DNA from 2 places in the Monashia sp. HAY1-11D genome. Region 1 is predicted to be linked to the other one. Evidence: predicted binding sites of a transcription regulator. Region 1 holds the regulator's gene; the other holds the start of a gene.
What was found. The regulator HspR, encoded in region 1, represses chaperone genes until heat shock. The targets are predictions, from matches to a motif close to AAGTTGAGTCNNNNNGACTCAACTT.
Positions count from the first base shown of each region.

Region 2: AC1VM9_RS06925 (Hsp20/alpha crystallin family protein) is a predicted target of HspR. The motif match lies at 2,043-2,067, and genes of this name have one in related genera.

Region 1 is NZ_CP200320.1:1,269,091-1,274,853, reverse strand. Features, by position in the region: gene dnaK (molecular chaperone DnaK) at 1-397, shown strand, start outside; gene AC1VM9_RS05930 (nucleotide exchange factor GrpE) at 394-1,119, shown strand; gene AC1VM9_RS05925 (DnaJ C-terminal domain-containing protein) at 1,221-2,252, shown strand; gene AC1VM9_RS05920 (heat shock protein transcriptional repressor HspR) at 2,292-2,744, shown strand; gene AC1VM9_RS05915 (ATP-binding protein) at 3,043-5,763, shown strand, end outside.
Region 2 is NZ_CP200320.1:1,498,106-1,503,868, forward strand. Features, by position in the region: gene AC1VM9_RS06915 (ATP-binding cassette domain-containing protein) at 1-548, shown strand, start outside; gene AC1VM9_RS06920 (sugar ABC transporter permease) at 545-1,891, shown strand; gene AC1VM9_RS06925 (Hsp20/alpha crystallin family protein) at 2,120-2,581, shown strand; gene AC1VM9_RS06930 (phosphatase PAP2 family protein) at 2,676-3,395, opposite strand; gene AC1VM9_RS06935 (DNA polymerase IV) at 3,453-4,535, opposite strand; gene AC1VM9_RS06940 (hypothetical protein) at 4,591-5,016, opposite strand; gene AC1VM9_RS06945 (hypothetical protein) at 5,143-5,763, opposite strand, start outside.

The DNA of each region.
Region 1 (5,763 bases):
GCAGCGCCGGGAGCAGGCCGAGGTGCGCAACCAGGCCGAGCAGCTCGTCTTCTCGACCGAGAACTTCCTCAAGGAGTCCGGCGACAAGATCCCGGCTGACGTCAAGACGCCGGTGGAGGAGTCGCTCGCCGACCTCAAGGCCGCGATCGCCGAGGGCTCCGAGGCCACGGTCGAGGACATCAAGGCCAAGATCGAGGACCTCAACACCAAGTCCCAGGCCATGGGCCAGGCGGTCTACGCGTCGGAGCAGGCGAGCGCCGCCTCGGCCGGCGCGGCGGGCTCCGACGGCACGGGTCCGACCGGCGGCCAGTCCGGTCCGACGGGCTCCGGTGCGGCCGACGACGACGTGGTGGACGCCGAGGTCGTCGACGAGGACGAGGCAAGGGAAGCCAAGTGACCGAGTCCAACAGCACCCCGAACCCCGAGACCGAGGCCGTGCGGCCCGGCGCCGGTGGCCCCGAGGTGACGGACGCGCAGGGTGCCGGCGGCCAGGCCGCCGGCACCCCCGGCACCGGTGGCGCCTCCGGCGCCGCCGGTGCGGCCGGCGCCGGTGCGGCCGACTCCGGTTCGCGGGGCCACCACTCGTACTACGAGGGTGGTCCGGGCGCGTCGTCCGAGCCCGGCGGGGACGACGAGTTCGACCACGGAGCGGGCACCGAGCGCGCCGACGAGCGTGAGGCGCTGGAGCAGGAGGACGCGCTCGCCGCGTCCTACCTCGCCGACCTCCAGCGGCTGCAGGCCGAGTACGTCAACTACAAGAAGCGTGTCGACCGCGACCGCGACGTCATCCGCACGACCGCCGTGGGCAGCGTCGTCGAGTCGCTGCTGCCGGTCCTCGACGACATCCACATGGCGCGGCAGGCCGGCGACCTCGCCAGCGGCCCGTTCGCGGCCATCGCCGACAAGCTCGAGGCGGTCCTCGGTCGGTACGGCGTCGAGCGCCTCGGCGAGGCCGGCCAGGAGTTCGACCCGACGGTGCACGAGGCGCTCATGCACGTCGAGGCCGAGCTGCCCGACGGCGCGTCGGGCACGACCGTCGTGCAGGTGCTCCAGCCCGGCTACCGCATCGGGGACCGGGTCGTCCGCGCGGCGCGGGTGTCGGTTGCCGACCCCGCGTGAGCGCCACACCGCGCCGAGGCCCCACGCGTCGGCCGGCATCCGTGATGATGTGAGGACCGCAGGTCCCACCGAGCAGCCGCAGGAGGAGAGGCAGGTGCGCCATGGCTAGCCAGGACTGGTTCGAGAAGGACTTCTACGCGATCCTCGGCGTGCCCCAGGACGCCGACGCGGCCGCGGTCAAGAAGGCCTACCGCAAGCTGGCCCGCGACCTGCACCCGGACCACAACGTCGGCGACACCCGCGCCGAGGAGCGCTTCAAGGAGATCGGGGAGGCGTACGCCGTCCTGTCCGACCCCGAGCAGCGCCGCGAGTACGACGCCATCCGCGCCATGTCGCACGGGGGTGCTCGCTTCACCGCGGGCGGTCCCGGCGGCGGGGGCGCCGGCTTCGAGGACATCTTCTCGGCGTTCGGCGGTGCGGCCGGTCCCGGCGGCACCCGTGTCCGCTTCGGCGGCGGGGGTGCGGGTGCCGGCCAGCCGAACCTCGAGGACATCCTCGGCCAGATGTTCGGTGGCGCGGGTCCGGGTGGTGCCGGCGGCTTCGGCCAGCAGTACGGCGGGTACGGCGCGACGGCCGGTCCGCGGCCGGGCGCCGACGTCCAGGCCTCGACGACGATCGGCTTCCGCGACGCGGTGGAGGGCTCCACGGTGACGCTCTCCTCGCCCGACCTCGGCCGCATCACGGCGCGGATCCCTCCGGGCGTCAAGGACGGCCAGAAGATCCGCCTCCGGGGCAAGGGGCGCCAGGGCGAGGCCGGCGGGCCTGCGGGCGACCTCATCCTCGCCGTCTCCGTCGACAAGCACCCGGTCTTCGGCCGCGACGGCGACGACCTCACCGTCGACCTGCCCGTCACCTTCGCCGAGGCGGCGCTCGGGGCCACGGTCCCCGTGCCGACCCTCGACGGTGGGCAGGTCAAGGTGCGCATCGCGCCCGGCACGCCGAGCGGCCGGGTCCTGCGCGTCAAGGGCCGTGGCGTCCGCCGCGGCGAGCACACCGGCGACCTGCTCGCGAAGGTCCAGGTCGTCGTGCCGCAGCGCCTGACCGACGAGGCTCGCGCGGCGATCGAGACCATGGCCGCGGCCGAGGACGGCCACGACCCGAGGGCCGACCTGTTCCGCCGAGCGCGGGCCTGAGGCCGGCCGGCGACGAGAACGAGGAAGGGAGTGCCGACGATGTCACGCAGGAGCGCGCGCCCCGCCGGGCACGACGACGACGCGCCCGTCTTCGTCATCTCCGTCGCCGCCGAGCTGGCCGGCATGCACGCGCAGACGCTGCGCCAGTACGACCGCCTCGGCCTCGTCACGCCGTCGCGCACCCGCGGGGGCGGGCGGCGCTACAGCACCCGCGACGTCGAGCTGCTCCGTGAGGTGCAGCGGCTGTCGCAGGAGGGCGTGTCGCTCGCGGGCATCCAGCGCATCCTCGACCTCGAGAACCACGTCACGGCGCTGCGGTCGCGGGTCGAGGAGCTCGCCGCCGAGCTCGAGCAGACCCAGGCCGCGCTCCACGCGAGCGCGCGCTTCTTCGCCGTCGGGCCGCGCGGGGACGCCGTCCCGCTGCGGCCCGGCCAGCGCCCGCCGCGCACCCCCGCGTCGCAGGCCCTGGTCGTCTGGCGCCCGGAGCGCTGACCAGCCGCCTCGCGCACGTCGTTTGGCAACGCACGGCGCAGGTGCGAGGATGACCGGGCCTCCAGCCGTGTGGGCGCGCACTGCACCCTGCCCACGTGGAGGTCTTCCTGTTGTCCCAGCCGCACGCCCCGATGACGCCGGATGGCGGGCTCGACCGGTCCTCCACCCTCGCGGCACCCGGGCGCAGCCACCGGCTCGCCCTGCCGGACACCGAGATCGGCCGCCTCATGGCCACCACCGACTGGGCGGCCACCGGCCTCGGTCCCGTGGACGACTGGCCGGCCGAGTCGTCGCGGTCGTGGACACCGCGCTCGCACAGCGCTTCCCCATGCTCGTGTGCTGGGGTCCCGAGCTGCTCATGGTCTACAACGACGCCTACCGGGTGCTGCTCGGTGAGGCGAAGCACCCCGCCGCGCTCGGCCTGCCGGTGCGGGACGTGTGGCCGGAGGTGTGGGACCAGATCGCGCCGCGGCTGGCCGAGGTGGCGCGCACCCGCGTCCCCTCCTGGGACGAGGACCAGCTGCTCGTCGTCGACCGGAACGGCTTCCTCGAGGAGGCCTACTTCACGTGGTCCTACAGCGTCGTCACCGGACCGGACGGCGAGGTGGCCGGCGTCCTCGACATCGCCACCGAGACCACCGGCAAGGTGCTGGCCGAGCGCCGCGCCTCGGTCGTGTCACGGCTGGGGGCGGCCCTTGCCGGTGCGGCCACCGCCGAGGACGTCGAGCGTCTCGCGCTCGAGATCATGCGTGAGAACGTCGAGGACCACGCGTCGGTCGGGCTCATCGAGGGCCCGGTAGACGGCACGAGCGCGCCGGACCCGGGCGTCCACGTCGTGCCGGTCGTCGAGCCCGGCCGGAGGCGGGCCAGCGCCTCGCTCGTCGTCACCGCCAACCTCCGGCGGCCTTGGGACGAGCAGCTGCAGGCCTACGTCGAGCTGTGCGCGTCGCACGTCGCCGCCGCGCTCGCGGGCGTGCGCCGTCTCGACGCCGGGCGGCACCGCGTGGAGGCGCTCGCCGAGCTCGACACCGCCAAGACCGCCTTCTTCGCCAACATCAGCCACGAGCTGCGCACGCCGCTGACGCTCATAGCCGGGCCGGTCGAGGACGCGCTCGGCGAGCCCGGTCTGCCGGCGGCGGTGCGCTCACACCTCGAGCTCGTCGAGCGCAACACCGACCGGCTGAAGGTCCTCGTCGACCAGCTGCTCGACCTGACCCGCATGGACGCCGGGCGGGTCGAGCCGCACCGCGTCGAGACCGACGTCGCCGAGCTCGTCCGGGGGCTGGCCGCGAGCTTCCGTCCGGCCGTGCACCGCGTGGGCCTGACCTTCACGACCGACATCCCCGACCTCGGCCGGTCTGCGTGGGTCGACCGGGACATGGTCGAGCGCATCGTGCTCAACCTGCTGTCCAACGCGTTGAAGTACACGCCCGCCGGCGGCGTGCAGGTCACCCTGCACGAGCTTCCCGAGGGCTTCGAGGTGCTGGTCACCGACTCCGGCATCGGCATCCCGACCGACGACCTCGCCACCGTCTTCGAGCGGTTCCGGCAGCTGCCCCGCACCGACGGCATCCGGTCGCGCGAGGGCGCCGGCATCGGCCTGTTCCTCGTGCGCCAGCTCGCTGAGCTGCACGGCGGCGACGCCTGGGTCGACTCGGTCGAGGGCATGGGCAGCACCTTCGGCGTCTACCTCCCCTGGGGTCGGCCGCCCGCGGGCTCCCCGCCGGCGAGCCCCTCGATCACGCCGCGCACCGTCGAGTCCTTCCTGGCCGAGGCGCACGGCTGGGACGCCGGCGCCGACGCCGTGGCGTCGGCCCCGGACGGCGTCGACACCGCGGACGACGCCGACCCCGACCCCGGCCCCGGCGCCCGCCGGCCGGCGCGCCCCGACGCCGGAACCGCGTCCGGGTCGGGACCCGCCCGGCAGCCGGGTGGGCGCCCGCTCCTGCTGCTCGCCGAGGACAACGCCGACATGCGCGCCTACCTGAGCGAGGCACTCGCGGACGACTACGAGGTCGTGGCGGCCAGGGACGGCGTCGAGGCGCTGGCGACGGCCAGGTCCCGCCGGCCGGACCTCGTCCTCGCCGACGTCATGATGCCGCGCCTCGACGGCCTCGAGCTGCTCCGGGCGGTGCGCGAGGACGACACCCTGGCCGACGTTCCCGTCGTCATGCTCACCGCTCGGGCCGGTGACGAGGCCAGCGTCACCGGCCTCGGTCGCGGCGCCGACGACTACGTCGCCAAGCCGTTCGAGATGCGGCACCTGCGGGCGCGCCTGTCGGCCAACCTCGCCCGGGCCCACGAACGCGCACGTGACGCCGCCTGGCGGCGCGCGGTCGTCGCCTCGCTGCACGAGCCGCTGTCGGTGTTCGAGCCCGACGGTCGGGTCGTGTCGCTCAACGAGGCGTTCACCCGCTCCTACGGCTGGAGCCTCGAGGACGGCCCGATCGCGCCGCCCTACCCGTGGAGCGTCGAGGGGCCGGGCACCACGACCGAGCGCATCGCGCGCATCCTGGCCTCCAGCGAGCCGGTCGAGGAGACCTTCCCCCTCGCCCGCCGCGACGGCAGCCGGGCCTGGGTCTCGACCACGTCCTCGGTCATCCCCGCCAGCGGGATGCACCCGACGCTCGTCGTCAACGTCGTGCGCGACACGACGCTGCAGCACGAGGGCGAGCAGCGCCGCGCGCGTGCGGCCGCGCTGGCCGCCGAGCTGCGCTCGGCCCAGGAGCTCGAGCAGGTGGTCTCGGCCGCGATCGCCGGCTTCAGCGTCCTGTTCGACGGCATCGCGACCGTCCAGGTGGCAGGCGGCTCGGAGGCGGAGCGGCTGTACTTCAAGCCGCAGGGCCCGACGCCGGTCGCCGACCTGCACCCGTTGACCCGCTCGGTCCTCACCACCGGCCGGCTGCCCGGTGGGTACGACGCCCGGGCCGGCGTCGCCCCGGGCATCCTCTTCGAGCCCGACGGCCCGGAGTCGCCGGTCCGCGTGTGGGTCCGGCTGCGCGCACCCCGCATCGTCTCT
Region 2 (5,763 bases), 230 kb from region 1:
ACAACCTCGACGTCGTCGCGAACCTGTTCCTCGGCCGCGAGCTGCACAGCGGTCGGGCCCTCGACGAGGTGACGATGGAGAAGGAGAGCTGGCGCCTGCTGCGCCAGCTCTCGGCGCGGATCCCCTCGGTCCGCATCCCCGTCGCGAGCCTCTCGGGCGGCCAGCGCCAGACGGTCGCGATCGCCCGCTCGCTGCTCGGCGACCCCAAGGTCGTCATGCTCGACGAGCCGACCGCGGCCCTCGGCGTCGCCCAGACCGCCGAGGTGCTCAACCTCGTCGAGCGCCTGCGCGAGAACGGCCTCGGCGTCATCCTCATCAGCCACAACATGAGCGACGTCATGGCCGTCGCGGACCGTGTCACGGTGCTGCGCCTCGGACGCAACAACGGCACGTTCGACGTCAGCCGCACGAGCGTGCAGGAGATCATCGCCGCGATCACGGGCGCCACGACCAACGCGGTGTCCGAGCGCGCCTCGCGACGGGCCCATGCCGGGCACCCCGAGCCCGACCAGCACACCGAGCAGCCCGAGCCGCAGGAGCAGTCATGAGCACGACGACCCCCGACCCCACGCGGGACTCGACCGCACCGGCAGGCGCCGGCCTCGCCGCTCGGGCCGAGGATGCCGCCCACGCGACGCCGGCCCAACCGGCCGCCCGGGCCGCCGCCCTGCCCGCCGACCTGCAGGACGAACGGCTCATCGCCGAGGCCGGCGTGGCAGGTGCCGCCCGGGCCTTCTTCGCGAGGCTGCGCAGCGGTGACCTCGGCGCGCTACCGGTCGTCGTCGGCCTCGTCATCATCTGGGTGGTCTTCCAGAGCCTCAACGACGCGTTCCTGTCCCCGCGCAACCTCGTCAACCTGACCCTCCAGAGCGCGGCGATCGGCACGATCTCGATCGGCATCGTCCTCGTGCTGCTGCTCGGCGAGATCGACCTGTCCGTCGGCTCGATCAGCGGCCTCGCGGCGGCGATCGTGGCGGTGGGGACCGTCGAGCGCGGCTGGCCGGCGCTCGTCGCGATCGTCGCGGCGATCCTCGCGGGCACCGTCATCGGCCTGGCCTACGGCGCGGTCTACACCCGCTTCGGGGTGCCGAGCTTCGTCATCACCCTGGCCGGTCTGCTCGGCTTCCTCGGGCTGCAGCTGAAGGTCCTCGGCGAGACCGGCTCGATCAACCTGCCCTTCCAGTCCGGACTGGTCACCTTCGCCCAGCAGACCTTCCTGCCGCCGGTCGTCGCCTACGTCCTGGCCGCGCTCGTGGTGGCGGCCTACGCCGCGAGCAGGCTGCGCGCGAACGCCCGGCGAGACGCGGCCGGCCTGTCGACGACGCCGGTGGGCTTCGTCGTGGCCCGCGCCGCCTTCCTCGCGGTCGTCCTGCTCGCGCCCATCGCGGTGCTCAACCAGGACCGCGGCGTGTCGGTCATGTTCCTCGTGTTCCTCGCGTTGGTCGTCGTCATGGACTTCGCGATCCGGCGCACGAGCTGGGGGCGCTCGGTCATGGCGGTCGGCGGCAACGTCGAGGCCGCCCGTCGGGCCGGCATCGACGTGCGGCGCACCTACCTCACCGTCTTCGCGCTGTGCTCGACGTTCGCGGCCCTCGGCGGCATCTTCGCGGCGGCCCGCCTCGCGGCGGCCAACCAGAGCAGCGGGGGCGCCGACACCAATCTCAACGCCATCGCGGCCGCGGTCATCGGCGGGACGAGCCTCTTCGGCGGGCGCGGCTCGGCCTACGCGGCACTGCTCGGCATCCTCGTCATCCAGTCGATCAGCAACGGCCTCGCGCTCATCAACCTCGGCTCCCCGGAGCGGTACATGATCACCGGCGCGGTCCTGCTCCTCGCCGTGACGGTGGATGCGCTGAGCCGGCGCAGCCGGGCGGCCCACGGGCGCGCCTGACGCCGCGCAGGCACGCCAGGGACCTTCGCCGACGGTCGGTCGGCGGGGACGGGAGGAGGGCCCGGAGGTGGGAGACCACCGCCGGGCCCTCTGCCGTCGGGGCCCTCTTGAGCTGGCGCGGAACCCGTCGTATCCTCGGGAACACAGCACGAAGTTGAGCGGTTACCACTCAAGAAAGGTCACCGTTGGCCCATCAGATACGGCCACCGTTCATCGAGGAGAACTGACATGAGCACCACCACCTTCGACCCGTTCCGCAGCACTTTCGACCGCACGTTCGACCGTCTCTTCACCGACGGCCTGCGCTCGAGTGCCGGCGCCGTCATGCCGATGGACCTCTACCGGTCCGGCGAGAACTTCGTGGCCCGCATCGACCTGCCGGGCGTCGACCCCTCGAGCATCGACATCGATGTCGAGGACCGCACCCTCACGGTCCGGGCCGAGCGCCCGGCCCCCGAGGTCGAGGGCGCGCAGTGGCTCTCGCGGGAGCGCCCGACGGGCACCTTCGCCCGCCAGCTGTCGCTCGGTCGCGGGCTCGCGCTCGACCGCATCGAGGCGGACTACCGTGACGGCGTCCTCACCCTGGTGATCCCGGTCGCGGAGGAGGCCAAGCCGCGCAAGATCTCCGTCTCGCACGGCGGTGGCACCCAGTCGATCGAGTCGGGCGGGTCCTCCGACTCCGAGAGCTGACCATCACGACGCACGAGGCCCCGGGTGGACGGCCGCCCGGGGCCATCGCCTGCCTGCGGCCGCGCCGCCGAGCCGGACGCCTCGCACGGGACCCTCAGGCGTCGGCCCGGTCGTGCACCGGCGCCCCGACGAGACGACGCACCGGGTCGGGGGCCGAGGCCGTGACCCAGGCCTCGAGGCGATCGTGCAGCCAGGGCACGAGCGCCCAGGTGGCGAACCACACGACGAGGACGCCCACGGCCAGGCCCGTCACGACGTCGTGCCAGTAGTGCGCCCCGGTCAGGACCCGCGCGACGGCGACGGTGAGGGCGACGGGGGCGGCGAACCGCCACCACACGGGCACCATGACGACGACGGCCGTCGCGAGCGCCGCGGCGATGACGGCGTGGTTGCTCGGCCACGAGTAGTCGCCCACCGCTGGGCAGGCCGCGAGCGGGTGCACCGCGAGGGTGCGGCAGGGTCGTTCCTCCCGGACGACGGCCTTGACCAGCTCGCTCAGCGCGTACGCCCCGACGACGCTGAGGCCTGCGCCGACCGCGACGGCGACGTGCTCGAGCCCCCGTGACCGCGCGCGCCAGGCCAGCAGACCGGCCGCGCTGAGGAGCACGAGGATGCCGAGCTCGCCCGCGACCTCCACGAGGGCACCGACCGGGCCGGGCAGCGAGTCACCGAGGTGAGCCGTCCACGTGTAGAGCGGGTCGCGGACGACCGCGAGCAGCGCCACGACGACCGCGCAGCCGACGACCGCCAGCAGCAGGCGCGACCCGCCCACCCGGCGTCCGGCCTCGGCAGGGCTGCTCGCGCGCAAAGACATGCGCACGACCGTAGGCCACGAACCTGACAGCGTCCTGCCACTGCTCGTCGCGCGGCGTCAGAGGCGACCGCGGATCGGCGTGCGTTCGACGGGGTCGCCCTCCTCGGGCATGACCAGCTCGGCCCGGACCCCCAGCAGGCGCACCTCGCGGTCCGGGTCGAGGCGACCGGCGAGCTCGACGGCGGCCGCGACGACGTCGGCGACGTCGGTCGTCGGGGCCGCCAGCTTGCGGGCCTTCGTCTGCGTGAAGAACGGTGCATACCGCACCTTGAGGGTGACCCGGAAGACCGGTCGCCCCTCCTTGACGGTGTCCGCGAACACCTGGGCGGCGAGCACGCGGACGGCCTCCTGCACCTCGGCCGGCGTCGTCAGGTTCTGCTGGTACGTCGTCTCGCGGCTGTGGCCTCGGGCGACCCATGGGCTGTCGTCGACGACCGCGGACCCCAGGCCGCGGCCGAGCTGGTGGTACCAGACCCCCATGCGCGGGCCGAACTCGCCGACGAGGGCGGACTCGTCGGCCTCGGCCAGGGAGCGCACCGTGTCGAGGCCGAGCGCGGCGAGCCGCTTCGACACCCGCGACCCGACGCCCCACAGGTCGATGACCGGCCGGTCCCCCATGACCTCGAACCAGTTGTCCCTCGTGAGGCGGAAGACGCCGCGTGGCTTGCCGAACCCGGTCGCGATCTTGGCCCGCACCTTGTTGTCGCCGATGCCGACGGAGCAGTGCAGCTCGGTGGCCTCGAGCACGGTCTGGCGCACCAGGCCGGCGAACGCCTCGGGATCGTCGGTCTCGACCCCGAGGAACGCCTCGTCCCAGCCGAGGACCTCGACAACGACCCCGAGCGAGCGCAGCGCGTCCATGACCCGTCCGGAAGCCTCGGTGTAGGCCTCGGCGTCGACCGGCAGGATGACGGCGTCGGGCACCTTGCGCGCCGCGATCCGCAGCGCCATGCCCGACCCCACGCCGTACCGGCGTGCCTCGTAGCTGGCCGTCGAGACGACGGCCCGCTCCGTGGGGTCGCCACGGCCGCCGACGATGACCGGCCGGCCGGCGAGCTCGGGGCGTCGCAGCACCTCGACCGCCGCGATGAACTGGTCGAGGTCGACGTGGAGCACCCAGCGGGTGGCGCCGTCGGTCATGTCGCCATTGTGCCCGCGCCCACCGACCGCAGCCGGACGAGCAGCCTCGACGACGTCAGCCGTGCCCGATGCGCTTGCCGCGCCGGAAGGTGTAGACCTCGTGCGTCTCGACCGCCGGCGGGGTGGTCGCGGCGTCGGGGTGGTCGAGGGGGTCGAGGGGGTCCACCGGGTCCACCGGGTCGACGCGGTCGCGGTCGAGCGCGGTGCCGTCGGACGGGTCGCCCGGGCGCGGCCAGGGCTCGACCTCGTCCTCGATCGCGCGGGGGGCCGCCGCGTCCTGGGCCCGGGCCGCGACGACGATGCCGTGGTAGAGCATCAGGGCGGCGAGGCCGGTGACGAGGTAGGCCGACACCGCGAGGCCCGGGCTCGCGTGGCCGCCGCCGAAGTCGGATCGCAGGACGTGGAGGACGGCCGCAGCGGCACCCACGAGGGCGGCGCCGACGAGCCAGAGGGCAGCCGAGCGCCGCGTCGTTGTGCTCACGGGGTCACTCTCGCACAGCGCGACCGGCACGAGAGGCGGCTCCGCATGCGGCACACCGATGCCGCCTACCGGGGCCGGCCTGTGCTGCAGTCCGAGCTGCGGTCTGTGCTCCGGCCTGCGGTCCGGTCAGCGGGCCGGGTGCGCGGCCAGGACGTCGCCGGCGGCGGGCCTGGCGGTCGCCGCCCCGAGCCCGGCGGCGTTCCCCGACAGGTTCTCCACGAGGACCTCCGCACCGTGGTTCGCGCGCTGCTGCACGGTGTTCTTCGCCGCGTTACCCACGCCGCCGACCGGCGTCGACGCGAGCGGCTCGAGGGGCTCGAGGGGCGTGGCGAGGCCGTCGAGGGCCGGCAGCCGGGGGGCGAACGCGTCTGTCGGCAGCACTGGCAGGGACGGCGCGACCGGCGCCGACGAGGGACGAGCCCGGGTGGCCCCGCCGCCCGCGACATCCGCGGCCCGCGCGGCCGCTGTGGCCGGCGTGGCCCGTCGGTCGGACGGCATCGACGCGGACGGAGGCGCGTCGTGCGGCAGGAGCGTCCCGGTGACCGACGGGACGATGCCCAGCTCGGTGGTCAGCTCGGTGCCCAGTTCGGTGCTCTCGCGGTGCGTCGACCCCGTCACCGCCGTCGAGGCCGTCGGCGTCGACACGAGGTCGGAGGCCGCGGGCGAGGAGACAGGGACGGGGACGGAGACGTCGTGCTGCGGGGCGTCCAGCCGGCGGGCCGCCGCATCGAGGGAGCCGACGATGAG